Regions from separate parts of the Embleya sp. AB8 genome, predicted to be linked through region 2. Evidence: riboswitches for the same ligand, from Rfam matches in the RefSeq annotation. Region 2 holds a riboswitch; each other region holds the start of a gene.
What was found. Region 2 has a riboswitch for cyclic di-AMP ahead of ABIA38_RS38825 (NlpC/P60 family protein). Riboswitches for the same ligand answer to the same signal wherever they lie in the genome.

Region 1 (10,155 bases), on a different contig from region 2:
ACCACCGCGCCCGGCAAGCTGAGCGTGGGCGGCGTACTGGCCATCGGCGCCCACGGCAGCGGCATCCCGACCTCGGCCGAAACCCTCCCCCTGGGCGGCACCTACGGCACCCTCAGCAACCTGGTCCTGTCCCTGACCGCGGTCGTCTGGGAGCAGAGCGCCGGCGCCTACGTCCTGAAGACCTTCCGGCGCGACGACCCGGAGATCGGCCCCTTCCTGGTCCACCTCGGCCGCGCGTTCGTCACCGAAGTGACCCTGCAAACCAATGCCAATCAACGGCTGCGCTGCCAGAACTTCTACCACGACCAGATCGGCACCCTGCTCGGCCCACCCGGCGGCAGCGGTCAACAGCTTGCCGACTACCTCCGTGATTCCGGCCGGGTCGAGGTGATCTGGTTCCCGTTCACCACCGTGCCCTGGCTCAAGGTGTGGAGCGTCGCGCCGAGCAAGCCGTGGGTCTCCACCGAGATCGACAGCCCATACCCGTACACGTTCGCCAACTTCGTCACCGCCGATCAGGCCAAGTTCCTGGCCGACCTGGCCACCGGCAATGTGGGCGGAACCGAGGTGTTCACCAACGCCGAGATGGCGGTGGTCGGTTCGGGCCTGATCGTGACCTGGACCTGGGACATCTGGGGCTGGGCGAAGAACACCCAGCTGTTCGTCGAGCCGACCACGCTGCGCATCCACGAGGGCGGCTGGGCGGTGCTGACCACGCGGGCCAACGTACAGCGGGTACTCAACGAGTTCTTCGTGCAGTACACCGGCCTGCTCGCCGCCTACAAGGCCAACGGCCAGTATCCGTGTAACAGTCCGATCGAGCTGCGGGTGACCGGTGTGGACCGGGCGAGCGAGGTGGTCGTCCCGAACGCGGTCGAACCGACGTTGTCCGCCGCCCGGCCACGCCCCGACCATCCCGAATGGGACACGGTCGTCTGGCTGGACGTCGCGACCCTGCCCGGAACCCCCACGAACCACGACTTCTATCAGCGGATGGACGTCTGGATCTGGGCCAACTACACCGGCAACTACGCCTGTGTGCGCCCGGAATGGTCCAAGGGCTGGGCCTACGGCCTGGGCGGCGCGTGGACCGATACGGCCGCCGTGACCGGCCGAATCCCGAACGCGTTCCGCACCGGTCTACCCACGACCGGCAACTTCGACGCGGCCCGGGCCACCCTCAACAAGTACGACCCGGCCCGCGTCTTCGCCAACCCGTTCCTGGACGTGCTCCTGCCCTGAAGCCGCCGCCCGCCCCGGCGCAACCGCGTCGAGCCAACCGTCGTCCAACCCACCGTTGTCGTCGAAGACCACGAACTCCCGCTCCACGGAGGCAATTTCGTAGTCACCCAGCGCGGCCACCAGGTCCGCCGCGGCCCGCGCGGCGGACTCGTCGCCCACCCCGTGGCAGCGCTGCGTGACGAACCGCTCGGCCCGCCCGTCCGGCCGCACCCGGCGGGCGTTGCGGGACAACTGCGCGCCGTGCCGCATCGCCAGGGCGGCAAGCTCGGCCGGCTCGACTGCGTTGCCGAGCACCAGCTTCAGGTGGTGCTCGAAATACCGGCCCGACCCGAGCGCGCGCGCCCGCTCGTCCGTACGCGGCACCCCGGGGTGCCCCGGCGCGGCCTCGATCTTCGTCCGGGTCACCATGTACCCGTCCCGCCCCAACAGATCGGCCAACTCCCCGGCCCGCTCCCGAGCCCGGGCCAAGGTGGTGGTGGCCCGCTCGGTAAGCATCGGTTGCGATACCGCCCGCCCCCGCGCCAGCACGATGTGGGTCACTCCCACCCCGTACTCCCGGGCTCGCTCGACCAGCCGGTCCACATCCTCGGTCCGCACCGTGACATGCGTTTCGAACTCCCCGACCAGGTCGGCGGGAAACCCCTCACCCGTACCATCCACCGACCCATCCTGGCAGGTGGGGGCACTCGACACGAAAACATATTCGGCATGCGTTCCCCGCCTCGGGCGGACGCGGACCGTCAGTCGGGATCCGGGAGCCAGGAGCCGTGCAGCCCCGCCGGCACCCGGCGCGGGAGTTCGACGGTGGCGAGCGGCGGCGCGGTGATGTCCCTGGCGTCCAGGACCAGCAACTCCGAGGTGTTCTCGGCCAGATCGCCGACCACCGTGAGCAGATAGCCGTCGTCCTCGGCCGGGCCGGCCGCGGCGGGCACGAACACCGCCTCGCCGGCCATACGTTCCCGACCCAGCTCGGCGATCTGCCGCTCCCCGGTGACCCCGTCGTATTTGACGATGGCGTGTCCCCGCAGCCCCGCGCCGGGGAAGGCCACCGCGTAGCCGAACCGGTGCGGGCGGCCGAGCCGGCGGGCGTCGATCGTGGGGAACTCGGTGACCAGCGAATCCAGATCCTCCTCACCCGCCACGCCCGAGACCGGGTCCAGGATCCACCGATGCGCGATCGTGCCGACCAGCGGCGTGTCCGGGTGGCCGGGCGCGCCCACCCACCACTTCCAACTGCTCTCCCACGAGGACCGGTCGTACCTCGGCCCCTCCACCACGATCCGCCCGCGTGCGTCCTCATACGCGTTGGCCACGTGCAACAACAACGTCGGCGCCACCTCGAACCAGGTCACCTCGGCCGGCCCGGTGCGCGGCATCACCCCGATCCGCGGCGCGTAGGAGTCGCTCCAGCGATACGGGATGCCGGACCGCTCCGCCGGGTTGTAGACCACCGGCAGGTCCGGCCAGACCACATGATGCTCCGTCAGCGCGAAGTCGTGCCGCAGCGAGGGCCCGGCGCCTGGGATGCTCTCCGCGCGAGTGATCCGCCCCTCGGCGGAGGCCACGTAGTAGGTCAGGAACGGCGGGAACGGCGAGGAGCCGAAGAAGTGCAGTTCGCCACCGACCGGATCCACCTTCGGATGCGCGGTCATCGCGGTGGTCAACCGGCCGGCGAAGTCGTACGGACCCACCGTGTCCAACTCCTCGGTCACCTCGAACGGCAGGTTGGCCTCCTGGAGTGCGAGCAACCGACCGGCGTGCTCGACGATATGCGTCCCGGCGATGCTCGCGGTCCGGTCCACCTCGCCGTCCGCACCCTCGTACGGCGCGCCGGCCGGCGCGGGGGTGCGCACCCACCGATTGCGGTACCACTCGGCCCGCCCCCCGCGCAGCCGGATCCCGTGCAACATGCCGCTGCCGCGAAACCAGTGGGTGGGCGTCTCGCCGGGCTTCGGATTGTGCCCGTTGCGGAAGTAGCGACCGTTCAGCTCGGCCGGCAGGGTGCCCCGCACGGTCAGGTCGAGGCCGGTGATCTCGTCGACCACGGGCGCGAAGTGCCCGGTCAGGTAGGGCTTTCGGGGGTCCATGATCAGTACTCTCCGATCGACGGCGGTCGCGCAGCCCGCACGCTACCGGCAACCCGAGCCCCCGCCGCACGACGAACCGGCGGGCCGGGGCACCATTGCCCCGGCCCGCCGATCCATGCGGCGCACCGCCTACCGCGCGCCCAACTCCTCGGCAAGCGCGGTCGCGAACGCGTCGATGTCGCCCTCGGTCGTGTCGAACGACGTCACCCAGCGCACCTCGCCGATCGACTCGTCCCACGTGTAGAACCGGAACCGCTTCTGCATCCGCTCGGTGACATCCGCCGGCAACACCGCGAACACCGCGTTCGCCTGCGGCATCCGACGCAGCGTCACCCCGTCCAGGTCGGCCACCCGCTCGGCGAGCAGGGTGGCCATCGCGTTCATGTGCCGCGCGTTGCGCAACCACAGGTCGCCGCCCAGCAGCGCTTCGAACTGCACCGACACGAAGCGCATCTTGGACGCGAGCTGCATCGCCGCCTTGCGCAGATACTCGACGCCCCGCACCGCGTCCGGGTTGAGCACGACCACCGCCTCGCCGAACATCAGCCCGCTCTTGGTACCGCCGAAGGACAACACATCCACGCCGACGTCCGTGCTCAGCGCGCGCAGCGGTACGTCCAGCGCGGCGGCCGCGTTGGCCAGGCGCGCGCCGTCCAGGTGGGCGAGCATGCCGTGTTCGTGTGCGTGGGCGACCAGCGCGCCGATCTCGTCCGCCGTGTAGACCGTGCCCAGTTCGGTGCTCTCCGCGAACGAGACCACCCGCGGCTGGGCGCGGTGCTGGTCGCCCCAGCCCCACGCGTGGGTGTCCACGAGTTCGGGAGTGAGCTTGCCGTCGGGGGTGTCGACGGTCAGCAGTTTCAGGCCGGCCACCTTCTCCGGCGCGCCGCACTCGTCCACGTTGATGTGCGCGCTGGCCGCGCAGATCACCGACTCCCACCGGTCGGTCATCGCCTGCAGGCCGACCACATTGGCCCCGGTGCCGTTGAACACCGGGAAGACCTGGGCCCGTTCGCCGAAGTGCGCGCGGAAGACGTCGGCGAGGTGTTCGGTGTAGACGTCCTCGCCGTAGGAGATCTGGTGTCCGCCGTTGGCGACGGCGATCGCGGCCAGCACCTCGGGGTGGACTCCCGCGTAGTTGTCGCTCGCGAAGCCGCGCGCGTTCGGGTCGTGACGCGGAGTCAGGGGACGTTCAGGCACAGTCGTTTCCCGTTCAGATCGGTTGCCGGGGTGGTCCACAGGCCGGCGATCTCGGCGGCGAGATCGGCCACGTCGGTGAAGCCGGCGAACTTTGCGTTGGGCTTGGCCGCGCGCATCTCGTCGTTGACGAGCGCCTTGACCACCAGGATGGTGGCCGCCGCGTCGGTCTCGGCGAACGCGTCGGCCAGGGCGAGCGTCCAGGTCTCCGCCGCGGCCTTGGCCGCCGCGTACCCGGCGTTGCCCTGTGTGGGGTGTCCGGCCGCCGCCGCGGAGACCAGCACGAACCGGCCACGCGGGCTGCGGGCGAGCGCCTCGTGGAAGGCCAGGCTGGTGTGTTGCACGGTACGCACGAGCAGATCATGCAACAGCGCCCAGTCGTCGAGCGAGTTGTCGGCGAACCGTTTGCCCCCGCGCCACCCGCCGACCAGGTGCACCAGGCCGTCCACGCGCCCGTGTTCGCGCTCGACGTCCGCCGCCCACCGGCGGGTGGCGCCCGGGTCCAGCAGGTCCACCACCGCGCCGCGGGCCCCGGGCGCGGCCGCCACGCTCGCCCGCAACCGACCGGCGTCCGCGTCCGCGCCGTAGACCTGCGCACCGGCTCGGACCAGCCGGGCGAGCACCGCTCGCCCGGTCGGCCCACCGGCGCCGGCCACCGCGATCACCGCGCCGTCGAGACCCTTCATCACATCGACTCCTCGTTCGCCGTACTGTTCGCCCTGCGGTTCGTCGTCCCGTGCCTCACGAGGCCTCGGCCCGCTCCGAGTCGGCGCCCGGACCCGTGGCCGAGCTGTCCGCGGTGATCCCGCGGGTGGAGGCGATCACGTCGCGCAGCCGCCGGTTGAGCGCCTCGTAGAACATGCTCAGCGGGAACTCGTCGGGCAACACCGCGTCCACGAGCGCCTTCGGCGAGCCGTCCATCGGCAGCCCGGCCGGTCCCTTGGCCCACACCGAACCGGGGTTCGGCGGCACGTACTTCGCGACCAGCGCGTAACCGGCCAGCCAGTGGCCGACCTTCGAGCGGTCCACACCCTCGCGGTAGAGCAGGTCCACCTCGTCGAACAACCCGAGCACCGCGGCGGTGATCCGGTCCCAGTCCACGGTCAGCCGGTTGTCCGCCCACTCGAGCACGCCGGCGCGGTGCAGGTAGGCGAACAACAACTGCCCGCCCAGACCGTCGTAGTTGCGCACCCGACCGCCGGTGACCGGGAAGCGGAACAGCCGGTCGAAGATCACCGCGTACTGCACCAGGCCCGCCGTGGACACCCCCTCGCCGGCCAGCGTGACCGCCTCGCGGAACGCGGTCAGATCACACCGCAGTTCCTCGAGGGCGTACATCCAGAACGGCATCCGCTGCTTGATCATGAACGGGTCGAACGGCATGTGCCCGCGCATGTGGCTGCGGTCGTGGATCAGGTCCCACAACACGAACGCGTCCTGGGCAAGCTGCTGACTCTCCACCAATTCCTGGGCCTCGGGCGGCAGTTCCAGACCGAGGGTGCGCGCGGCGGCGGCCCCGACCCGACGGAAGCGGGCCGCCTCGCGGTCGCAGAAGATGGCCCCCCACGTGAACGTGGGCACCTCGCGCACCGCCACCGTCTCCGGGAAGAGCACCGCCGAGTCGGTGTCGTAGCCGTCGGTGAAGTCGACGAACGTGATCGGCACGAACATCGCGTTGTCGTAGCGCTCGGCCTCCAACTCGGCCAGCCACTGCGGCCACACCACGCGCAGCAGCACCGCCTCGACATTGCGGTTCGGGTTGCCGTTCTGCGTGGTCATCGGGAACACCACGAGGTGTTCGAGCCCGTCGCGCCGGGACTCCTCCGGGCGAAACGCAACCAGCGAGTCGAGGAAGTCGGGGCGGCCGAAATCGTCCGCCGACCAGCGCTCGAAGTCGGCCACCACCGCGTCCAGATACGCCTCGTCGTGCGGGAACAGCGGCGCGAGGCCGGTGATCGCCGAGGTGATCTCGACGACCAGCGCGCGGGCGGACGGGTGCCCGGTCGGCTCGATCGAACCGTCCTTGGCCTGTAGGGGTCGCAGCGCGGCGACGGCGTTCTTGAGGGCCGGCCACAGCGGGTGGTCGACGGCGGTACGGACGGCTACGCGGGTCATGTTCGGCATGGAACCCTCTCAGCGGAAAGCAGGAACCACGGTCAAGCGAACCTATGTCAAAAGAATTTCACGCCGCAAGGCCATTTCAAACGCAATCTTATCGCCATGAGTACGTTTTGCCCGAATTAGTTGGGATTGCCATCGCGGCGTTTCCGGCCCGGCGACGGCCCCGATCAGGGCTGCTCGCGACCCGTTCACGGATTGCTCACACCCTGCCGACCGGCCGATCACGGAACGCACTCGGAGAAAGACCCAAGATTTCGCCGGCCGAGCCGACGGCCGCTGTGGCTATTGACCGCCGATCCTGCGATCCAGTACGTCCACTGGACCGGGCCGTCGTGCGCGACGGCACCCGATGTGGAGGCGCCGATCATGGGCCGGAGAACCACCAGGAAGACCTCGGTCCCGGCGGGGCCGGGGACCGCGAGCGGCTCGACCGGGGCGGCGACCGCGCACGAGGCGGCGGCGAGCGTACATCCGGTGGACGAAATCCTGCCGCCGGGGCGGATGTTGGTCGGCGCGCTGCAACACGTGGCCACGATGTACGCCGGGGTGGCCGCACCACCACTGATCATCGGCGGCGCACTCGGAAACCGAAGAAGCCGCGGAAACCGAGCCGACCGACGAACTCCCCGCCCCGGCCGCGCCGCTCGATTCGCTCGAACAGGCCGGTCGGGCCTGACCGTTGCCGGCTCCGCCCCCGGACATGGGCGTGGGCCCCGCCGAAGTACTCGGCGGGGCCCACGTGGTGACGCTGGATCAGACGGCGAGCTTGATGCCCACGCCGATCAGGTTCGGGTTGTCCCCGATGACGCCCTTGTTGGCGGCGTGCAGGGCCTGGTAGCCACCCTTGACGCCGAGCTTGGCCGCGATGTCGGACAGCGTGTCGCCGGCCTTCACGGTGTAGGTGCCGGCCGCCGACTTCGGCGCGACCTGCTTGGCCACGTCCTGCTTGGCGGCGGTGTCCTGCTTCGGCTGCGCCGCGATCTTCGGCGCGTTGTCGGTCACCGGCTTGGCCTCGGCCTGGGGCGCGGCCTTCGGCGCGACCGGGGTCTTGGTCTTGCCGGTGGTGGTCGAGGAGTCGGCCGTGGCGGAGGCGTTGCCGCCCTTGCCCAGGCCCGCCTTCACCGAGCAGACCGGCCAGGCGCCGGGGCCCTGGGCGGCCAGGACGCGCTCGGCGACCGCGATCTGCTGGTCCTTGGTGGCCTGCGCGGCGCTGGACGCGTACTGGCTGCCGCCGAACGCGTTCCAGGTGCTCGGGGTGAACTGGAGACCGCCGGTGAAGCCGTTGCCCGTGTTGATGCTCCAGTTGCCGGTGCTCTCGCACTGGGCGACCGCGTCCCACGTGGACGAGGTCGCGGCGTTCGCGCTGCCCGCCATGCCCACGAGGGGAAGCAGGAGACCCGCACCGGCGGCGACGGCGATGCCGGCGCGACGGCCACGAGAGAGCGAACGAACGGGAGCGGTGATGGCACGGAAGGTCATTGATTACCTCGTCGGGCGCCTGCGAAGTTAGCTGTCGGGTTCGGACGAATGGCCCGGCCGCGCCTGAATCAGGCATGGCTTCACCCCAGACCTCGGACCTTGCTCACGCAGGTACCGAGGTCGGCACTTACTTTGGTTCCCCCGCTCCTGCCGCCAGTCGATATCGACTGCATCCCTCGGGCGGCGGCAGGATTCGGCGTACCGCCCGGGGAGTCCGCTTGTGCGAACAACCACGAAGCTACGCACCGGTTCGCCGGGTTGGCAAACATTTCGGGCGCTTTGTGAGGTGCCCCATAGGCGGGAATAACACCGCTTTGCCCGATTTGTCGCCATCCTTGCAGGTCATGGCGCCGGCGTTCACGATGCGCAGCCTCGTGGTCACTCGTGCGTCGACAACGAGCTATTCCGTCGCGGGCAGCTCCACAGGTACGACTACCCGCTCCTCGTCCCAGAGGAACGTCGAACCGCCGGTCGCAAAATTGGCGACGTCGGCCAGCGTGGCCCGCCCCTCGGGCGAATCGAGGGTGGCCTCGAGTTCGGCGCGGGTGTTCGCATACAGCCCCACCACCAGGTAATAGGGCGGTTGCGCGCCGTCGGGGTCGACGTCGCACTTGCCGATGGTCCAGCCGGTCAATCCCGGCATGGTTCGGGCGACCGGGAGATGCTTCTCCCAGTAGTAGGAGTCGAACGCGGCCGGGTCCTCGGGGTGGCCGTAGAGCACGGTCAGCTTGTACATGCCGGATCCTCACTGCTCGTGGTGGATGTCGTACTGCCGGTGGTGGTGCGGATGCAGCCGGTCACGCGCGGTCGTGCCCTACCCCGCGGTGATGGCCTTGAACGCGCGGGCCTGTTCGGTGATGGCCACCTCGGTGGGCAGCCGTTCCATGCTGGAGGCGCCGAAGAAGCCGACCACGCCGGTGGTGTTGGCCAGGACGTACGCGGCGTCCGCGGGTTCGGCGATCGGCCCGCCGTGGCACAACACCAGCACGTCGGGGTTCACCTCCGCCGCCGCGTCGCGCATCGCCTGGACCCGCTGCACCGCCTGGTCGAGCGAAACCGCGGTGGTGGCGCCGATGTTGCCCTTGGTGGTCAGCCCCAGGTGCGGGACCAGGACATCGGCGCCGGCCGCGGCCATCGCACGGGCCTGCTCGGGGTCGAAGACGTAGGGCGCGGTGAGCAGGCCGCGCTCGGCGGCCAGCCGGATCATCTCCACCTCCAGGTCGTAGCCCATCCCGGTCTCCTCCAGGTTCTGCCGGAAGACGCCGTCGAACAGGCCGACCGTGGGGAAGTTCTGCACACCGGCGAAGCCCATCGCGGCGAGTTGGTCCAGGAAGTGCGGCATGATCCGGAACGGATCGGTGCCGCACACCCCGGCCAGCACCGGAGTGCTCCGGACCACCGGCAGCACCTCGCCCGCCATCTCCACCACGATCGCGTTGGCGTCCCCGTAGGGCAACAACCCGGCGAGCGAACCCCGGCCGGCCATCCGATAGCGGCCGGAGTTGTAGATGATGATCAGGTCCACGCCGCCGGCCTCGGCGCACTTGGCCGACAATCCGGTGCCCGCGCCCGCGCCGATCACGACGCCGCCCTGCTCGACCGTCGTGCGCAGTCGGCCCCGCGCCTCGCGTCCGTTCATCTCAGTCCACATGTCCCTTCGTGATCATCTCGTGCAGTCGATCCGCCGCCGCCGTGGCGAACGCCGGATCGTTGATGTCCGTCGCCACCTCGCGCAACTCGACGGCACTGCCCTCGAGTCCGGCGCGCAATGCGTCGAACAACGCCGTATCGGCGACGGAATCGTAGAAGGGCGCGCCCTCGACGTCGATCGCGGAGACCCCGCGCAGCGGGATGTGCAGCGCGGTGGGGCCGGTCGCGGCGACCAGCTTCGCGGCGATCCGCCGACCCAGTTCGGCGTTCTCCTCGGGGGTCGTGCGCATCAGCGTCACGGTCGGGTTGTGCACGTACAGCTGCCGGTCCTCGAAGCGCGCGGGCACCGTCTCGCGCGGCCCGAAGTTGACCATGTCCAGGG
Region 2 (10,155 bases):
GCGGCACAATGTGCCGCTGAACGAGCACGTTCGTATGTGGTGGTGGGGAGGGCGTGGCGAAGTGGCGCACGGTGTCGGTGTGCACGGACCGGACTGTCATTGCGTGGTCCGGGAGGAATACCGCAGGACCGTCGCCGATTTCGAGACGCTGCGGCGGGCCCTGGCCCGCAAGGAGGGTGTGCCCTCGGCGGTCGCCCACTCCGACGGCGGCGCGCGCCAGTGGATCTCCGACGAACTTCGGGGCCGCGCCCAGGACTTGGCCACCGTGCGGCGGGCCCAGGGCAAGGCCTGGCTGCGCGTGCTCGGCGGCCGGGCACTGATCGTGGTGTGGTTCCTGGTCGCCGTCCTGGTGTTGGTCCAGGCGCTCACCGCGATCGGCGCGGGGTGGACCGGCGCGCGTACCGCCGGGATCGTGGCGGCCGTGGTGGTCGCGGGGGCGCTCAGCGTGGTCGGCTGGGCCGCCAGGGACGGCGGCGGGGTGTTCGCGCCGGTACGGGGCCTGGACGGGCGCCTGTCCACCTCCAAGGCGGTCGCCGCGCTGTGGATGGTGACGCTGATGTACTGCTTCGCGTTCCTGGGCATGCGGCTCGCCTCGGCCTCCGGCGGCGGTGCGCGGGACCGGCTCCTGGAGCGGCTGGGCGATGTCGCGGGGGACCAGCTGACCATGGTGGCCGCGCCGCTGCTGGCCGCGGTCGCGGTTCGGCGCATCGTCGGCGACAAGGTCGGCCGCCGGGTCCTGCAGAAGTTGCGCGCCGACCAGGCCGCGCTGCGCGACCTGGTGACCGACGACGCGGGCCGGGCCTCGTTCGTGGACGCGCAGTACATGCTGGTCAACCTGGCCGCGGTGGGCTTCGTCGTGGTCGGCCTGGCCCGCGACCCGGACCGGCTCCCGGACATCCCGGCCACCCTGGTCGCGCTCGCCGTGATCTCCGTGGTCACCTATCTGGCCGCCAAGCTGGCCGAGAACGACCGGCCGGTGATCCTGTCCGTGGTCCGCGTACGCACCCGCGGCGACCTGGACTCGGCGGTGTGCCAGGGCGACGACATCGAGGTGCGCGGGATCAACCTGGCGGCGGGCGGCTCGCACGAGGCGGACGTGCTGGCGCGCGTGGTGGTCAAGTTCGGCCCGGTACACGTGCACGCCCCGCTGATCCCGGCCGAGTCCGGCTTCGCCAACCCCTCCGACGCGTGCGTGGTCGTCCCGGTCCCGGTCGACGTGGAGCCGGGTCGGGTCGAGCTGTGTGTGGTGTCCGCGTCGGGCGTGGAGTCGGCGCCGTACGAGATCCAGATCGCGGGTCAGATGTAGCCCCGAACGACACCGTGGGCCGGGCCGAATTCCTCGGCCCGGCCCACGATTTCGTGCCCGTACCGGCGCTACAACTTCTGTACCGGCGCGTAGCGCAGCAGCAGGGTCTTCTCGCCGCCCGCGCCGAAGTCGATCGTCGCCTTGGCCTTGTCGCCGGTCTCCGCGGTCGCCACGACCGTACCCAGGCCGAACTTGTCGTGGGTGACCCGATCGCCCGGGGACAGCGCGATGATCGGGCGTTCCTTGATCTGTGCCCCCTTGCCGAAGCCGCCGCGCGAGCCGACCGTCGACTTGGTCGCGGACAGCGCCTTGGCCGCGGACGGGGAGGTGCCGCGCCAGTCGACCAGCTTCTCCGGCAACTCGCCCAGGAAACGAGATGGCGGGTTGTACGACGGCGCGCCCCACGCGCTGCGCATCTTCGCCAGCGTGACGTAGAGCCGCTCGCGGGCGCGGGTGATGCCGACGTAGGCCAGCCGGCGCTCCTCCTCCAACTCCTTCGCGTCGCCGAGCGAGCGCATGTGCGGGAAGACGCCGTCCTCCAGGCCGGTCAGGAACACCGTGGGGAATTCCAGGCCCTTGGCGGTGTGCAGGGTCATCAGGGTGACCACGCCGCCGTCCTCGCCGTCGGTGGGGATCTGGTCGGAGTCGGCCACCAGGGAGACCCGCTCCAGGAAGTCGGCGAGCGTGCCGGCGCCGCCCGCCTGGGCCTGCGCCTGCTCGAACTCCAGCGCCACCGCCGCGAGTTCCTGGAGGTTCTCGATCCGGGTCTCGTCCTGCGGATCGCTGGAGGCCTGCAACTCGGCCAGATAGCCGGTCTGTTCCAGGATCGCCTCGAGCACCGTGGCCGGACCCGCGCCGCCGTCCACGACCGCGGTGAGGTCGTCCAGGAGCTGAACGAAACCCTTGACCGCGTTGGCCGAGCGCTTGGCCAGGCCCGGCGCGTCCTCCGCGCGGCGCAGCGCCTGCCCGAACGGGATCCGGTCCCGGGCGGCGAGCACGTCCAGGCACGCCTCGGCCCGGTCGCCGATGCCGCGCTTGGGCACGTTGAGGATCCGGCGCAGCGAGACGGTGTCGTCCGGGTTGGCCAGGAGCCGCAGGTAGGCCAGCACGTCGCGGACCTCGCGGCGCTCGTAGAAGCGCACGCCGCCGACCACCTTGTAGGGCAGCCCGACCCGGATGAAGACCTCCTCGAACACCCGGGACTGCGCGTTGGTCCGGTAGAACACCGCGACCTGGCCGGGCTTGGTCTGGCCCGCGTCGGTGAGTCGGTCCACCTCGTCGGCGACGAACTGGGCCTCGTCGTGCTCGTCGTCGGCGACGTAGCCGACGATCGGGGTGCCCGCGCCGGCGTCCGTCCACAGGTTCTTCGCGCGCCGGTTGCTGTTGCGCTCGATCACCGCGTTGGCCGCGCTGAGGATGGTCTGCGTGGAGCGGTAGTTCTGTTCGAGCAGGATCGTGGTGGCGTTGGGGTAGTCGGCCTCGAAGTCGAGGATGTTGCGGATGGTCGCGCCGCGGAAGGCGTAGATCGACTGGTCCGCGTCACCCACCACGCACAACTCGGCCGGTTCGAGCTCGGCGAGGCCGGCCGCGGCCGGGTTGACCAGGTCGCCGTCCACCGTGCGCTTGGGCGCAGAGCCGGCCGCGCCGCCGACCAGTTCGCGAACCAGCGTGTACTGCGCGTGGTTGGTGTCCTGGTACTCGTCGACCAGCACGTGCCGAAAGCGCCGCCGGTAGTGCTCGGCGACGTCCGGGAACGCCTGGAGCAGATGCACCGTGGTCATGATCAGGTCGTCGAAGTCCAGTGCGTTGGCCTGGCGCAACCGCTCCTGATACATCGTGTACGCCTGCGCGAGGATACGTTCGGTCTCGTTGATCGCCTTCGCCGCGAAGTCCTCGTGATCGATCAGCTCGTTCTTGAGGTTGGACACCTGCGCGTTGAACTTGCGCGGCGGGAACTTCTTCGGATCCAGGTCCAGATCGCGGCAGACCATCGCCATCAGCCGCTGCTGGTCGGCCGAGTCGTAGATGGAGAACGACGAGCTCATGCCGAGCTTCTTGTACTGCTGCCGCAGGATGCGCACGCAGGCCGAGTGGAAGGTGGACACCCACATGGCCTTGGTACGGGGTCCGACCAGCGCCTCGACCCGCTCGCGCATCTCGGCGGCGGCCTTGTTGGTGAAGGTGATCGCCAGGATCTCGCCGGGATGCACCCCGCGGGCGGCCAGCAGGTGGGCGATCCGGTGGGTCAGCACCCGGGTCTTCCCGGAGCCCGCGCCGGCCACGATGAGCAGCGGGGACCCCTCGTGTACTACCGCGGCGCGCTGCTGGGGGTTCATCCCGTCCAGGAGCCGCGCCGGGTCCACCACCGGGCGCGGGGCGCCGTTGCGGTAGTAGGCGTCGCGCGGCTCGGGCGGCGGTGCGTACTGCCCTTCGTACAGGTCGTCCGGATAGTCCTCCGGGAGGCCGTATACGTGGTTCTCGTCCGGCTCGGGCGGCAGCGGGATCTCGTCCGCCGGGCCGGGGATGGAGTGCTTGGCCGCGGTGTCGAAACCGGGCAGGGGGATGTCGTCGAAGAGGCTGCTCATCGTTCCCCGAGTCTAGGTGGGTGGTGGGCGAGTCGTGGTCGGGCCTCGATGTGGGGGCAGGGATCATGGCGCCGACGAGGATCCATCGAGGGAGTACGTACATGGTGCTGGACGATCGCGACGTGGAGCGGGTGCTCGTGCTGGCCGCGCACCCGGACGACATCGACTACGGGGCGGCGGGCACGGTCGCCGGGTGGACCGACGCGGGCATCGAGGTGAGCTACTGCCTGGTCACCGACGGGGACGCGGGCGGCTTCGATCCGGCGGTGCCGCGGTCGGCGATCGGCGGGATCCGGCGGGCCGAGCAGACCGCGGCGGCGGCGCACGTGGGGGTGCGGGAGCTGTACTGGCTGGGTCATCCGGACGGGCGTGTGGCGGCCACGTTCGAGCTGCGCCGGGACATCACCCGGGTGATCCGGCGGGTGCGCCCGCAGCGGATGGTGATCCCGAGTCCGGAGCGGGACTGGGCCCGGCTCGCGCCCAGTCACCCGGATCACCTGGAGGCGGGCGAGGCGGCGCTGCGGGCGATCTATCCCGATGCCCGGAACCCGTTCGCGCACCCGGAGTTGCTGGCGTCGGAGGGGCTCGCGGAGTGGACGGTGGCGGAGACGTGGTTGTCGCCGACGCCGGCGCCGGACCACGCGGTCGACGTGACGGCGGCATTCGAGCGGAAGATGGCCGCGCTGTTGTCGCACGCCAGCCAGACGAGTCATCTGCCGGAGCTGCGCGCGCAGGTGACGGCGATGGTCGAGGGCAACGCCCGGCGGTTCGGTCTGGCCGCCGGGCGGATGGCCGAGGTGTTCCGGGTGGTCGACACCCGGTAGGGCGCGCCGGGTGCTCAGGTCCACATCACCGCGACGGCGATGTTGGCCACGGTCAGCAGGCCGATCGTGCCGAGCACCCGCCCGGACACCCGGGCGGCGGCGCGGTTGCCCCAGACCAGGACCAGGATCACCAGGAGCACGACCAACTTGGTGGCGATCTTGGCGGTGTCCAGGTCCTTGTCCAGCCCCTGCCGATCCACGCCGACCAGGGCCAGGCCGGTGACCAGCATGGTCAGCGCGCCGTGGGTCATCGCCGGCACGATCCGCACCTCGCCGGTGCGCAGCGCGGACAACTGGGTCAGGACGCCGCCGAGCAGGGCGGCGATGCCCACGATGTGCAGGACCACCAGGATCTGGCGCAGCACGTCCACGTCGTCACAACTCCTCGTCGACCATCGCCTCGGCGCCGGGACGAGCCGGTGCTCTTGGGGCCGTTGTTGCCGCCGCTACCACCGGGCAGCTTAGCCGGCGCCGGGTCGGTGGCTCGCCGAGGGGTCGAATGCGCCAAATATCGCCAAAACGCAGCAAGATCGACTTTAGGGAATCCGATCGCTTTTCCCGTGATACGCGGAGAAGGAAACGGTGACCTTGGTAAAGTTTTGGTAATGCAGAGGGCATTGGTGATGGTCGTGACACGGCTGTGACTAGTGTTCTGCGACAGGCGATCGGCTCGACGTCGGCCACCCGGCCGACACGATCGCCTCCGCCGAATTCGGGGACGAGTTCCGGTGACGGTGGGCAACCACGTGTCATCGGGCGCGAAACCGGAACCGGGGACCCTCGCAGTCCCTGGGGTGAATCGGTGCTTCGGCACCGTAGGGCGCCTTCTTCCGCCCGAACCCGTCAGCTAACCCGGTAGGCGGCCGAGGAAGGAGACCCGCCACCAGTGGCGTCCCAACGTCGACCCGGGCAGCATCGAAAGCCCAAGCCGCGCACCGCCGTGCGTACCGCAGCGACTGTGGTCACGGCCGCCGCGACGATGACCGGTGTGATGACTTTCGCCGGTAGCGCGAGTGCGGATCCGGCGCAGACTTTCCAGCAGACCAAGGACCGCGTCAACCAGCTGCACAGTGACGTGATCAAGACGACCGACGCGATGAACGGCGTCGAGGAGCAGATCACCAAGCAGCAGGGGACCGCGAATCAGACGCAGGCCCGGATCACCGAGGAACAGGCGGCGCTGAACGCGTTGCGTGACCAGATCGGTGTGATCGCGGCCAACCAGTACCGCAGTGGTGGGCTGCCGCCGTCGCTGTCGCTCGCGCTCAGCGGTGACCCCGAGGGTTTCCTACAGAAGTCGCAGATGATGTCCCAGCTCGACGGCCAGCAGGCCGCCAAGCTGAAGGCGATCGCGGCCCAGGCCCGAGTGCTCCAGCAGGACCGCACCGAGGCGTCGTCGCAGCTCGCGGCGCTGGAGAAGCTGCGCACCGAGCTGAACAAGAACAAGACCGACGTCCAGGCCAAGCTCGCCGAGGCCAATCGACTGCTGAACACGCTCACCGAGCAGCAGAAGAAGGACGTGCTCGACTCGAACGAGCACACGAACAACACCACCAACACCACCGACACCTCGTCGCGGACCAACGACCGCAGCTCGCGGGGCAAGACGGACACGCCGCCGCCGGCGACCAACGTGCCCGTGTCCGGTCGGGCTCAGGCCGCGATAGCGTTCGCGACGGCCCAGATCGGCAAGCCGTACGTGCCGCGCGGCGTGGGCCCCGACTCCTACGACTGCTCGGGCCTGACCCAGGCCTCGTGGCGGGCCGCGAACGTCTCGCTCAGCCGCACCACCTGGGACCAGGTCAACGACGGTCCGCGAATCTCCAAGGACGCGCTCCAGCCGGGCGATCTGGTGTTCTACTACTCGGACAACTCGCACGTGGGCATCTACATCGGCAACGGCCAGATAATCCACGCCCCGCGCCCCGGCAAGAACGTAACCAAGGCCCCGGTCGGCGAGATGCCGTTCTACGCGGCCGTTCGTCCCGGTTAGACTCCACCGATCCCGCCAAGCAGCCGAGGAAGGAGACCCGCCACCAGTGGCGTCCCAACGTCGACCCGGGCAGCATCGAAAGCCCAAGCCGCGCACCGCCGTGCGTACCGCAGCGACTGTGGTCACGGCCGCCGCGACGATGACCGGTGTGATGACTTTCGCCGGTAGCGCGAGTGCGGATCCGGCGCAGACTTTCCAGCAGACCAAGGACCGCGTCAACCAGCTGCACAGTGACGTGATCAAGACGACCGACGCGATGAACGGCGTCGAGGAGCAGATCACCAAGCAGCAGGGGACCGCGAATCAGACGCAGGCCCGGATCACCGAGGAACAGGCGGCGCTGAACGCGTTGCGTGACCAGATCGGTGTGATCGCGGCCAACCAGTACCGCAGTGGTGGGCTGCCGCCGTCGCTGTCGCTGGCGCTCAGCGGTGACCCCGAGGGTTATCTGCAGAAGTCGCAGATGATGTCCCAGCTCGACGGTCAGCAGGCCGCCAAGCTGAAGGCGATCGCGGCCCAGGCCCGAGCCCTGCAGCAGGACCGCACGGAAGCCTCCTCGCAACTCGCCGAGTTGGAGAAGCTGCGCACCGAGCTGAACAAGAACAAGACGGAGATCCAGGGCAAGTTGGCCGAGGCCAACCGCCTGCTGAACACGCTCACCGAGAAGCAGAAGCAGGACGTGCTCAACTCGGACGAGCACGCGAACGACAACACGCGAGGCAGCGACCGCAGTTCGCGGGATCGGACGGACGCGCCGCCGGCGACCAACGTGCCCGTCTCCGGTCGGGCGCAGGCCGCGATCGCGTTCGCGATGGCCCAGATCGGCAAGCCGTACGTCTCCGGCGCCGAGGGTCCCGGCTCCTACGACTGCTCGGGCCTGACCCAGGCATCCTGGAAGGCCGCGGGCGTCTCGCTCACCCGCACCACCTGGACCCAGGTCAACGACGGTCCGCGGATCTCCAAGGACGCGCTCAAGCCGGGCGACCTGGTGTTCTTCTACTCGGACAACCGGCACGTGGGCATGTACATCGGCAACGGCCAGATCGTGCACGCTCCGCGCCCGGGCAAGACCGTGACCACCGCGTCGATGGACTCGATGCCGTTCTACGCGGCCATTCGACCCGGTTAGGCCCACCGGTCGCGCGCACAGACCTCGACGGCGCCCGCTCCCGGATCGGTTCCGGGAACGGGCGCCGTCGTCGTACCCGGCTTCCCGGCGCTCAGACCAGGCGCCGGTCGGTCGCCCAGCGGGTCAGCTCGTGCCGGTTGGACAGTTGCAACTTGCGCAGTACGGCGGAGACATGGGTCTCCACCGTCTTGACCGAGATGACCAGCCGGCGGGCGATCTCCTTGTACGCGTAGCCGCGCGCGATCAGCCGCAACACCTCACGCTCGCGCTGGGTGAGCCGGTCCAGGTCCTCGTCGATCGGCGGTACGTCGGTGGCCGCGAACGCGTCGAGCACGAAGCCCGCCAGGCGCGGCGAGAACACCGCGTCGCCCTCGCCGACCCGGCCGATCGCGCGGATCAGCTCCTCACCGGTGATCGACTTGGTCACATAGCCGCGGGCGCCGCCGCGGATCACCCCGATCACGTCGTCGGCGGCGTCCGACACGGACAGCGCCAGGAAGCGCACCGTCGGGATCAGCGGCGCGCACTGGCGCAGTACCTCGACCCCGCCCCCGCCGGGCAGGTGCACATCGAGCAGGACCACCTCGGGGCGCGTCTCGGTGACCACCGCCACGGCGCTTGCCACGTCGTCGGCCTCGCCGACCACCTCGACCGCCTCGCCGATCTCGGCGCGCACGCCGGTACGGAACATCCGGTGGTCGTCGACCAGGACCACCCGGGTGCGGGGCGGGCCCTCGTGCTGCTCGGTGCTCGTCTCGGTGGCGTTCACGTGTTCGTCCTTCCCACAGCGGACCGGCCGGCGTCGGCGCGGCGCATCTCCAGCTCGACCTCGGTGCCCTCGCCGGGTTCGCTGCGGATGTTCGCGGCGCCCCCGTTGCGGCGCATGCGCCCGAACACGGACTCTCGCACACCCAGCCGGTCGGCAGGCACCGAGTCCGGGTCGAAGCCGGGCCCGCGGTCGCGGACGAACACGGTGACCGTGTCCTCGTCGGCCTCGCCGAACACCGAGATCGCCGCACCGCCCGCGTACTTCGCCGCGTTGACCATCGCCTCGCGCGCGGCGGCGACCAGCGCGGCCAGCTTGTCGTCCACCGGACAGTCGCCCACGCAGACCACCTCGATCGACACCCCGTGCGCGTCCTCCACCTCGGCGGCGGTCGAGCGCAGCGCGGCGGCGAAGGTGCGGTCCGGCTCCTCGCCGTCCGGTCGGTACAACCAGGCGCGCAACTCGCGCTCCTGCGCGCGGGCCAACCGGGCCACCTCGCGCGGGTCCTCCACCTGGCGCTGGATCAGGGTCAGCGTGTGCAGCACCGAGTCGTGCACGTGTGCGGCCACCTCGGCCCGCTCCTGGGCCCGGATCCGCGCCCGACGCTCGGCGCCGAGTTCGCGGGTCTGCCGGAGCAGGTACGGGCCGAAGATGACCAACAGGCCGACCAGCAGCAGACCGGCCCCGCGCATCGCGGCCAACGCGTCGCCGATGCCGCCCCGGCCGAGGGAGAAGAAGATCAGGCCCGCCAGGACCAGCGCGGCGCCGACGAAGGTGCGCAGCGAACCCGCCACCCGGCTGCGCCCGTCCAGCGAGAACCAGCGCTGCCGCTGCGACTCGTCGGCCTGACGCCACAGCATGATCACCCCGGGGCCGGCCACGAGCAGCGGCCACATCCAGTCGCCGACCTTCGTCCCGCTCGTGGTCGCGCCCACGCCGGTGAGCATGGTCATCGCGATCAGCACGATGATCAGCGCGAGTGCCTGGTGCCGCTCCCGGCCGCGTTCGCGCGGCGGCGGGACCTGGGTGCCCTCGCCCTGCGGTACGAAGATCCAGAAGGCCGCGTAGAGCGCGATCCCCAACCCCGCGAAGAAGGCCAGCGCGACGAAGGCGATCCGCAGCAGCAGCACCTCGACGCCGAGGTGTTCGGACAGCCCGCGGGCGACGCCGCCGGCGAGCCGGTGCGACGAGGCACGGCGGAGCCGAGGAGTCGGCGGCACTGGCCGGGTGGGCACGGCTTGCGGATATACGGCGGTCACACGACCGATCGTCACACGTCGGCAAGTCCGGCCGCATCAGGGCCCGACCCTGATTCCCCCTCAGGGTCGAACCAGGGGGCGACCAGGGCCGAGCCCGATGGGAACGCGATCGCGGGCACGCCACGATGGACCCATGAACGACGACATGAAACCCGGTGACTCGGCCGGCGACCGGGCCGGCGACGTCCCGGGCGGCCCTCCGGGGTCGTCCGCGGCGCCCACGACGACGACCACTCGACCGCAGCTGCTGCGCAGCACCGAGGACCGCATGGTCTCCGGCGTGTGCGGCGGCC
Region 3 (10,155 bases), on a different contig from region 2:
TCGCCCTGGGGCGGGCGTTGGGTCGATCGTGGGGTCGCGGCGGTACTCGGCCGCGGGTGGAGGTCAGCCTCGGTAGGGGTGCGCGGCCTGGCCGCGCACCCCGGGCCGGAACGCGAACAACCGGCCGCCCAGCGGTTCCCGGTCGTCGGTCGCGGCCGTGGTCACGTACAGCACGTCCAGGTTCGGGCCGCCGAACCCGCAGTTCGTGACCCGGCGGGCCGGGACGGACAGGATCCGGTCGAGCCGGCCGTCGGGGGTGTAGCGGCGGATCGCGCCGCCCTCCCACAGCGCGACCCACACGCCGCCCTCGGCGTCGACGGCCAGCCCGTCCGGCCAACCGGCGTCGGCGGGGATCTCGACGAAGGGTCGGCGGCCGGAGACGGCGCCGGTGTCGGCGGCGTAGTCGGCGACGTCGATCCGACGGGTGTCGGTGTCCACGTAGTAGAGCAGTGTCTCGTCCGGGCTCCAGCCGATCCCGTTGGAGATGGTCACGTCCGCGAACACCTGTACCGGTCGCGGGTGTCGGTCGTCCTCGGTGGGTGGGTCCAGGCGGTACAGGGCGCCCGCGCCGGGGGTGTCGTCCTCCGCCTTGGTGCCGGCGAAGAACCGGCCGGCGCGGTCGCAGGCGCCGTCGTTCATCCGGTTGCCCGGTCGGTCGCCCTCCACCTCGGCGACGATCCGTACCTCGCCGTCGAGGTCGAGTACGGCGAACCCCTCGCGCACCGCGAGGGCGTAGCCGCCCGCCGCGCGCGGGACCACCGCGCTGACCGGTCGGCCGATGTCGTACCGGCCGTGCAGGTCGGTGTCCGGTACCAGGTAGTGGATCCGGCCCGCCGGGATGTCCACCCACAGCAGGCGTCCGGTGTGTCGGTCCCAGCACGGGCTTTCGCCCAGCACCGTCGCCGGCGGGGACAGCAGGGTCGGCCCCGCTCCCACGTCGGGAACGGAACCGCCGAGGATCACCCGCGCTCCGGCGATGTCTCGGCGCCGACCACCGGGTTGACCAGGAGTCCGATGCCCTCGACCTCGGTCTCCAGCACGTCGCCGGGCACGAGCCGGCGCGGCGGGTCCATGAACGCGCCGCAGCCCCACGGGGTGCCGGTGAGCACCAGGTCGCCGGGCTCCAGGGTGAAGGCGCGCGAGCAGTAGGACAACAGCTCGGCGATGCCGAACACCATTTCGGCGGTCGAGGAGTCCTGGACGGTCTCCCCGTTGACCCGGGTGCGCAGCGCCAGCGCCTGCGGGTCGGCCACCTCGTCGGGGGTGACCACGACCGGGCCCAGCGGACAGAAGGTGTCCAGGCTCTTCCCGCGCACCCATTGGCCGTCGGCGAACTGCAGATCACGGGCCGAGACGTCGTTGGCGACGGTGTAGCCGGCGATCGCCGCCATCGCCTCGTCCTTGTCCGCGTTGCGCAGCGGGCGGCCGATCAGCACGCCCAGTTCGACCTCCCAGTCCACGTCCTTGGTGAGTTCGGCGTCGACGACGATCGCCTCGCCGGTGCCGATCACGCTGGACGGGAACTTGGCGAACACCAGCGGACTGGTGGGCGGTTCGACGCCGGCCTCGCGGATGTGGTCCAGGTAGTTCAGGCCGATCGCAACGATCTTGCCCGGTCGCAGCGGCGCCAGGTAGCGCGTCGCGACGATCTCCTCGGCGGCGGCGTCGGCCGCCTCGCGCACCGCCTCGGGGCCGGCCGCGACCAGCGCACCGAGCGTGCCGTCGCCGGGCCCGTCGAGCCGATACAGCCCCCCGTCGCGCTCGACCACGGCCACCGGCCGTCCCTCGTACTCGACTGTCGCCAGCCTCATGCCGCTTCCCCGTCCTTCATCATTCCGTCTGACGGAATGCAATTCCAAGTGGCGAGGTGAGTAAAACAACGGCCAACGGGGGATGTCAAGAGACCCCCGAATCGGCCACTCGCCGATTCGGGGGTCCAAGGTAATTCGCTTACGGGCAGGGCCAGTTGGATCACGCTGCGTATCAGTAATCCAGCCCTTTAGGGACAACCGAACGGTATGTACGAGCAAGTCGTCACAGACCGCAGCCGACTCCCGAAGGCCGACCAACACAGCCCGTCCGGTGTTCGAGCCCGTCCGGCGTTTGCGGACGCCTCGGTCGCGGGCCGGGCCCGGCCCGCGACCGGGCCCACAGGTCAGCGACCTAGTCGACCGACCCCGCCCACTCCGCGACACGCGAGCGAAGCGCGTCGGCCAGCTCCGCGATCCGCGCCGACGTCATCCGCGACTTGAGCCCGGTCACGCTGATCGCGGCGGCGGGCGCCGACCGCCCCAGGAACAACGGCACCGCGACACACCGCAGCCCCAACTCGTTCTCCTCCAGGTCGGTCGCGTACCCGCGCCTGCGCACCTCGTCCAACTCGGCCGCCAACTTCGGCACCGACGTGAGCGTATGCCGAGTCGCCGCGCGTAGCGGCAACCGCGGCGTGGCCCATGCCCGCAGTGCCTCGTCGGTGGGATATGTCCAGGCCAGCAGGGCTTTGCCGACCCCCGTGCTGTGCGCCGGATTGCGCCCGCCGATCACCGACGAGAGCTTGACCGCGCCGGACGCCTCGACCTTGTCCAGGTAGACCACCTCGCCCACGTCCAGGATCGCCACGTGCACGGTCTCGTCGGTCAACCGACGCAGGTCGGCAAGGAGCGGATGGACCATCGTGCGCAGATCGATGTCGTCGTGGAAGCGAAACGCGGTGGCCAGCAGCTGACTGCCGATGAAGTACGGGCCGTTCACCTCGGGCTGGGTCGCGAACCCCCGGTGTTTGAGCGCCCCGAGCAGCCGATGCAACGTGCTCTTGGGCACGTCCAGATCACCCGCGAGTTCCTCCAGCGTGATACCTCGGGGCATTTCGCCCATCCGCATCAGGATCCGCAGTGCTCGATCCACGCTGATCACGGGCGAATCGCTGTTGCCGGTCAAGGTCCCCCCTAGGGACGAGGCATAAATGGGATGGCGTTCCGTCTAGTGGAATGATAGACCGTATCGCGTAATCGCTGATACCGTCCCGGCTCATCGGAGCCCATGGAGGAGAAGCGATGCGCGGACTCATCGGCAAGCGGGTGCTGGTCAGCGGCGGCAGCAGCGGAATCGGCCTCGCCGCCGCCCGCCGTTTCCTCGAGGAGGGCTGTCGCGTCTTCGTCAGCGGCCTCGACCCGACCGAGGTCGAACGAGCGGTCAACGAACTGCGCCCGCACGGCGACGTCGCCGGCGGCGCCTTCGACGTCAGCCGCGAGTCGGACGTGGCCGCGCTCATGGCGGCTGCCGTACGCGAACTCGGCGCCGTCGACGTACTCGCGAACAACGCCGGCATCGCCTGGCGCGAACCGTTCCTGGAGATCACCCCCGAGCACTTCGACAAGATGCTCGCGGTGAACCTGCGCGGGATGTTCCTGGTCGGCCAGGCCGTCGGCCGACACCTGGTCGCCCGCGGCGCGGCCGGGGTGATCGTCAACATGTCGTCCACGAACGGGATCGCGGGCGAGGAGGACTACGCGCACTACAACGCCTCCAAGGGAGGAGTCCTCCTGCTCGGCAAGACCATGGCGGTCGAACTGGGTCGGCACGGGATCCGGGTGAACACCCTGTGTCCCGGATACATCCGTACACCACTCAACGCCTCCATCGCCGGCGCAATGACCGACGGCGACTTCGAAACCGACTACATCAAGGACCGGATCCCGCTCGGCCGGGCCGGCCTGGCCGAAGACGTGGCCGCCGCCTACGCGTTCCTCGCCTCCGACGACGCATCCTTCGTACACGGCGCGGAGTTGGTCATCGACGGCGGCCAACTCGCGGTCATGTAGCCCGAGTTCGCCCGGCCACGCGTACCCGCCGGGTGGCCCGGCGCCACGCGGCCACGCGGCCACAGCATGACCCGCAGCACCCAGCACCACCGCACCTCCCGTACGACCCGACACCGCCGCGCCACCCGGCACCCGGCACCCGGCACCATCGCAGCGCCTGAACCACCCGAACCACCCGCGCCACCCGGCAGCCCCGCACCACCGCTCCACCCGGCACCAGCGCAGCGGCGCCCGAACCACCCGCGCCACCCGACAGCCCCGCTGGAGCCGCCCGTTCGACCGAGGGAGAGCACGTCGCATGCCCCTGTCCACGGACCTGATCGATCGCCTGAGCGCGATCGTCGGCGCCGAACACGTCCGGCACGCCGCCGGTGAACTCGTCCCGTACGCACGCGACGCCACCCCCCTGTTCGACCGGCTCCCGGATGCCGTGGTCTTCCCGGCCGACACCGCCGAGGTGGCCGCCGTACTGCGCCTGGCGACCGAACACCGCGTCCCGGTCGTCCCCCGGGGCGCGGGCTCCAACCTGTGCGCCGCCACCGTCGCGCTCGACGGCGGCATCGTGCTGGTCACCACCCGGATGAACAGGATCCGCGAGATCAGCCCGGCCGAACTGCTCGCCGTGGTCGAGCCCGGCGTGACCACCGCGGCGCTCGCGACCGCCGCGACCGGACACGGCCTGCTGTTCCCGCCCGACCCGGGCAGCCGTACGGTCTCCACCGTCGGCGGCAACGTCGCCACCTGCGCGGGCGGCCTGCGCGGACTCAAATACGGCGTCACCCGCAACTACGTACTCGGCCTGGAGGCCGTGCTGCCCACCGGCGAAGTGATCCGCACCGGTGGCCGGTTGTGGAAGGACGTGGCCGGCTACGACCTGACCCGGCTGCTCACCGGCTCGGAGGGGACCCTCGCGGTGATCACCGAGATCACCATCGCCCTCCTCCCGGCCCCCGCCGACACCGGCACCGGGCTTGCCTACTTCCCCGACCTGGCGCACGCCGGCCGCGCGGTCGGCGACATCCTCTCGGCCGGCATCGTGCCCGCGACGCTCGAATTCCTGGACCGCAGCTGTATCAACGCGGTCGAGGACTTCGCCCACCTGGGTCTGCGCCGGGACGCGGGGGCCCTGCTGCTGTTCGGCGACGACGGCGCCGCCGACGCGGTCACGCGCGATCTGGCCCGGATGGCCGAACTGTGCGACGCGGCCGGTGCCACCGAATGGACCCTGGCCGAGGACGTGGCGGGCGCCGAGGCACTGCTCACCGCACGCCGCTGTTCGCTGCCCGCACTGTCCCGCCTCGGCTCGCTGACCATCCTCGAGGACGCCACCGTGCCGCGCCCGAGGATCGCCGAGATGGTCGACCGGATCGACACGATCGCCGACAAGCACGACGTCACCATCGCCACCTTCGGCCACGCCGGCGACGGCAACCTGCACCCGACCTGCGTGGTGGCCGACCCGAACGACACGGAGTCGGTCGAGCGCGCGCACGCCGCGTTCGACGACATCTTCCGCACCGCGATCGAGCTGGGCGGCACGATCACCGGGGAACACGGCGTCGGCGCCGCCAAGTTGCCCCACCTGCGGGCCCAACTCGGGGACGATCAGCTCGACTTGCTGCGCCGCATCAAAACCGCCTTCGATCCGGCCCGCATCCTCAATCCCGGAAAGCTCGGCTCATGACCGGTGTATTCGATCCCGAGGAACTCTCCCGCTGCATCTCCTGCGGGTTCTGTCTGCCGGCCTGCCCGACCTACGCGGAGACCGGCGACGAGGCGTCCTCGCCGCGCGGCCGGATCAATCTGATGCGGGCCCTGGAAACCGGAAAGCTCGACGCCGACGATCCGGTCCTGCTCGAACAGTCCTCGGCCTGCCTGGGCTGCCGGGCCTGCGAACCGGTCTGCCCGGCGGGTGTGCCGTACGGCTCGCTGCTCGAACAGTGGCGCGAACACCAGTGGCGCGGTCGGCAACGCCCGCCACTGGCCCGGCTGTTGACCGTCGTGGTGAGCATGCCACCGGTGGTCCGGGCGATGGGGTGGGGACGGTACGTACTGCCCGCCGCACGAAAGCGCGCGACCGCTCCTGCTGCCAAGACCCCGGCCAAGACCCCGACCCCAGCCGCCGCGAGCGCCAGGGCAGCCGGCGAGCAAGTCCCGGGCGCGGGCGCCTCGTTGATGCTCGGCTGCTTCGAACGCGCGATGTTCCCCAGGGTGGCCCGGGCCGCCCGGAAGTTGTTGCCCGGCCTCGCCGTGCCCGACAACCAGGGATGTTGCGGCGCGCTGCACGCGCACAACGGCGAGCTGAAGAAGGGGCGCGTCATGGCCGAACGCCTCGGCGAGCAGTTGCCCGGCCGGATCGTCACCACCTCCGGGGGCTGCGCGGCGCACCTGGCCGACGTGATCGGCCGGGATCGGGTCGCCGAACTGTCCGAGGTGGTCGACGTATCCGAGCTGCCCGAACGCCGGGTGGCCGGCCGCCGGGTCAAGGTCACCCTCCAGGACTCCTGCCACCTGCGCAACGGCCTGGGCGTCTGGCGCGAACCACGCGAACTCCTGGCCCAGGTCGCCGACTTCGTGGAGACCCCGGGCGCCGGGGAGTGCTGCGGCGCGGCCGGCACGTACTCCCTGCTCCGGCCGATCGAGTCCCGCCGGATCCTGGATCGCAAGCTGGACGCGATCGAGGCGACCGGCGCCGATGTCGTGGTCGCGGTCAACCCGGGCTGCCTGCGTCAGCTGCGCACCGGGCTGCGCCGGCGAAAGTCGCGGGTGCGCGCGGTGCACCTGGCCGAGTTCCTCACCGAGGCGGACGGCGGCGCGCGCGTGCGCTGACCCACCGCGCCGATCCGCCGGCGCCCACCCGCTTCCGGCCACCGCGCCGACCCGTCGGGCCCGCGCCCGCGGGCCGCGTTCGACGCATGCGACTCCACACGGGGGGAGCCGCGTGCGTCGTGCCCGGTCCGCGGGCGCGGGCCGCTCCCCTTCATGGACCGCTCCCCTTCTATAGGTGCGGCTTCTTCTATAGGTGCGGCTTCCACTTCCATAGGTGCGTCGCCCGGTTGCCAGGTGCGTCGCCCGGTCGCCGGCCCCCGCCCCGCCCCCGCCGCATCGCGTTCCGTCACCCCCGCGTCGCGCAACCCGCGCCGAACCCGCCACCACCTGGGCTTCTCCGCCGCCGGCCGAGGACCCGAACCGCATTCGGCCCCGATCGCCCGAAACCCTATGACGCAGGTCACATCGTGCGTACCGATTGTCAGGAACTCGCACGCACCGTAAACCGAGTTTTCCCGATTCTCACTCGGCGTGATTTCGATATCGGCAATGCGTAACCGATTCGGGCACAATGCGTACGGCTCTCGGGACTTTCGGTCCCGTTATTCCACCCTTCCGACCCGATTCTTCGGTTTCGGCGAATCGTGATGTTTGGATCCGCGTCGGGTGTGTGCGTAGCTTGGTGCTCCGCCACACCGGTCCGGTGCTCGGCGGAATGCGTCTCCCGGTTCGCCGAATCCTGCCGCCGGAGAGGCCACGGTACGAAACCCGAAAGGCAGGAGCGGGGGAACCAAGTGGAACGCCGTCCCGGGCGTCCGCGACAACGCGGATATCCGAACGGCTTGGGGTGAAGCCGTGCCCGACTCCTCGCACGACGAGGAGCCGAACACGGCCGGGCGAGACTCTCCAGCCCGAATCCGACAGCTCACTTCGTAGGCGTGGGAGAAGGAAAATCTTCGTGCAGTCGTTCATCACCCCTGCCCGCAAGCCCAAGAACGCGCGTCTCGCGCTTACTCTCGGCCTGGCCGGCGCGATCGTCGCCGCCCCGCTGATCACCGGTTTCGCGACCACCGCGAACGCCGCCCCCGTCTCCGTGTGGGACAAGGTCGCCCAGGGCGAGAGCTCGGGCAACTGGTCGATCAACACCGGCAACGGTTTCTACGGTGGCCTGCAGTTCACCCAGAGCACGTGGAACGAGTTCGGCGGTCAGCAGTACGCCCCGCGTGCCGACCTGGCCACCAAGGAGCAGCAGATCGCCATCGCCGAGAAGGTCCTGGCCGTCCAGGGTCCCGGCGCGTGGCCGAACACCTCGGGCCCGGCGGGCCTGACCAAGGGCATGGCGACCCCGGGCGTGACTCCGAGCGCCAAGTCCGGCTCGGCCAAGACCACCGTCAAGGTCGCCCCGAAGGCCGCCGAGAAGCCGGCCGACGCGCCGACGACCGCCCCGGCCCCGAAGATCGAGGTCGTCCCGGCCGCCGAGGCCACCGCCGCCACCACCACGTACTCCGTGGTCAAGGGCGACAGCCTGTCCAAGATCGCCGCGGACAAGGACATCGCCGGCGGCTGGCACAAGCTGTACGCCGACAACAAGGCCGCCATCGGTGGCAACCCGGACCTGATCGACATCGGTCTGAAGCTCTCGCTCGCCGGCAAGGCCACGGCCGCCGCCAAGACCGAGGCCCCGGCCGCCAAGACCGAGACCAAGACCGAGTCGCTGCCGTCGGCGTCGGTGCAGGTGGCCCCCAAGGCCAAGGCCGCGGACACCACCAAGGACACCTCGGCCAAGGCCGGCAGCACCGCGGTGAACTCGTCCGGCTACGTCGCCCCCGTGAACGGCGCCCTGGGCACCGCGTTCGGCACCAGCGGCAGCATGTGGTCCAGCGGCAGCCACACCGGCCAGGACTTCGTGGTCGGCACCGGCACCCCGGTGAAGGCGATCACCTCGGGCACCGTGGTCAGCGCCGGCAACGGCGGTGCGTACGGCAACGAGATCGTGATCAAGCACGCGGACGGCAAGTACTCGCAGTACGCCCACCTCTCCAGCATCGGCGTCCGCGCCGGCGCCACGGTGAGCACCGGCCAGCAGATCGGCCTCTCGGGCGCGACCGGCAACGTGACCGGCCCGCACCTGCACTTCGAGATCCGCACCACCCCGAACTACGGCAGCGGCATCAACCCCGTCACCTACCTGCGCGCGCACGGCGTCAACCTCTGATCGTCGCGTCACCGGGCAGTTCCGTAGTACGGCAGTAACGCAGCACGGCAAAAACGCAGTAGCGCAGTAACGCGGTAGCCAAAGGGCCGGGCCCGTCGACCACCAGTCGACGAGCCCGGCCCTTGCGGCGTTCCGGCCCGGCGAGCGCCCCGGTCGCAAACCGCAACCGATTCTGCACAACCCCGACCAAGACAGCCCGTCCGGCGTTTGAGGACGCCTGGGCCGCAGGCCGCGCCGGGTCCACGACGGAGCCCGAACGCCGGCCGGGCCGCATTCGGCCCGGCCGGCGTTCGGTATCCCCGGTGCCGCGCCCGTCGCGGAGCGCGGCACCGGTGTCCGACCGCGCTTGAGAACACCCCATCAAGCCCGGCCGGCGTCCGGTATCAACCGGCTCACCGGCGATACAGCACCGCCTCCGGCGCCGCCGCGGTCAGCGTGACCGGCTTCGGGTGGACCGGCACCGCCGCTCCCGGCCGGTCGTTCCGGTCCAGCACAAACGCCCGGTTGATCCCGTTCACCGTGATGGTGGACCCGGGATCGACCCCCTTCACCGTGCGAATCGCCACCACCTCGACGATGTCCGACGCCTTGGTCCCGTGCGGGAGCCGTACCGTCGTCGCCGCCGGCAGGTCGCGCTCGAGGGACCAGTCCGGCCGGCCGCGGTCCGAGCGGTACAGGGTCGCGTCACCCTTGATCCGCACGCCGAGCGCGACGCCGTTCCAGCCGGTCGCGCCGGGCGGCTTGGCCGACGTGGTCTTGCGGACCACCGCGTACAGGTAGTCCTGCGGGTCGGCGATCAGCGTCGTGGTGTCGGCCGGCGGGTCGGCGACCACCCGGCCCTCGCGGCGCATCTCCTTGGCCATCACCGGATACACCCATGGGTGCCGGTCCATGATCTCCTCGCGCGCGGTCTTGGTCGGGTCGGCCAGCCGCTCCATCGCCGACGGCGCGAACCGCATCGGGTCGTCCACGACATCGCACATGTTGTTGTTCAACGTGCAGGTCTGCAGCAGCGGATGGCCGTCCTCGTAGCGCCCGGTGAACGGCTGGGTGCCGTGCTCGGCCGACTGGAAGAACGCCGTGCCCGGCACCACCTTGCCACGGCCGTCCACCTCGACGTGGTACACCCACTCGATGTCGGTGGTCCGACCCCAACGGGCCATCAGGGCGGGCGTCGAGGTACCGCCGTCCTCGTTGCTCCAGATGATCGAGTAGGTCAGTATCCGATGCCCGGCCGTGGGCGCCGGCGCCTCCTGGGACCAGGCCAGGATGGGTGTGTCGGTGACCGCGTTCTGGAACGGGCCGGTCGCGCCGCCCGGGTTGTTCGGGATGTTTCGGCCGTACAGGATC

Region 1: it holds a riboswitch for cyclic di-AMP, as region 2 does, so the genes downstream of both, ABIA38_RS21000 (transglycosylase family protein) here and ABIA38_RS38825 (NlpC/P60 family protein) in region 2, are expected to answer to the same signal.
Region 3: it holds a riboswitch for cyclic di-AMP, as region 2 does, so the genes downstream of both, ABIA38_RS24205 (transglycosylase family protein) here and ABIA38_RS38825 (NlpC/P60 family protein) in region 2, are expected to answer to the same signal.

What each region holds. Positions count from the first base shown of each region.
Region 1 is NZ_JBMHHY010000013.1:211,715-221,869, reverse strand. It holds gene ABIA38_RS21030 (cholesterol oxidase substrate-binding domain-containing protein) at 1-1,242, shown strand, start outside; gene ABIA38_RS21025 (hypothetical protein) at 1,141-1,902, opposite strand; gene ABIA38_RS21020 (carotenoid oxygenase family protein) at 1,983-3,329, opposite strand; gene ABIA38_RS21015 (threonine aldolase family protein) at 3,459-4,526, opposite strand; gene ABIA38_RS21010 (SDR family NAD(P)-dependent oxidoreductase) at 4,508-5,209, opposite strand; gene ABIA38_RS21005 (DUF6421 family protein) at 5,265-6,647, opposite strand; gene ABIA38_RS21000 (transglycosylase family protein) at 7,398-8,018, opposite strand; cyclic di-AMP (ydaO/yuaA leader) riboswitch at 8,124-8,316, opposite strand; gene ABIA38_RS20995 (EthD family reductase) at 8,524-8,859, opposite strand; gene ABIA38_RS20990 (phosphoenolpyruvate hydrolase family protein) at 8,938-9,762, opposite strand; gene ABIA38_RS20985 (Tm-1-like ATP-binding domain-containing protein) at 9,764-10,155, opposite strand, start outside.
Region 2 is NZ_JBMHHY010000035.1:109,028-119,182, forward strand. It holds gene ABIA38_RS38805 (hypothetical protein) at 80-1,306, shown strand; gene pcrA (DNA helicase PcrA) at 1,375-3,891, opposite strand; gene ABIA38_RS38815 (PIG-L deacetylase family protein) at 3,993-4,715, shown strand; gene ABIA38_RS38820 (hypothetical protein) at 4,730-5,086, opposite strand; cyclic di-AMP (ydaO/yuaA leader) riboswitch at 5,463-5,592, shown strand; gene ABIA38_RS38825 (NlpC/P60 family protein) at 5,707-6,708, shown strand; gene ABIA38_RS38830 (NlpC/P60 family protein) at 6,860-7,837, shown strand; gene ABIA38_RS38835 (LuxR C-terminal-related transcriptional regulator) at 7,929-8,606, opposite strand; gene ABIA38_RS38840 (PspC domain-containing protein) at 8,603-9,862, opposite strand; gene ABIA38_RS38845 (PspC domain-containing protein) at 9,996-10,155, shown strand, end outside.
Region 3 is NZ_JBMHHY010000016.1:66,045-76,199, forward strand. It holds gene ABIA38_RS24175 (SMP-30/gluconolactonase/LRE family protein) at 64-936, opposite strand; gene ABIA38_RS24180 (fumarylacetoacetate hydrolase family protein) at 960-1,811, opposite strand; gene ABIA38_RS24185 (IclR family transcriptional regulator) at 2,164-2,937, opposite strand; gene ABIA38_RS24190 (SDR family NAD(P)-dependent oxidoreductase) at 3,054-3,821, shown strand; gene ABIA38_RS24195 (FAD-binding oxidoreductase) at 4,120-5,505, shown strand; gene ABIA38_RS24200 ((Fe-S)-binding protein) at 5,502-6,650, shown strand; cyclic di-AMP (ydaO/yuaA leader) riboswitch at 7,347-7,544, shown strand; gene ABIA38_RS24205 (transglycosylase family protein) at 7,549-8,805, shown strand; gene ABIA38_RS24210 (hypothetical protein) at 9,198-10,155, opposite strand, start outside.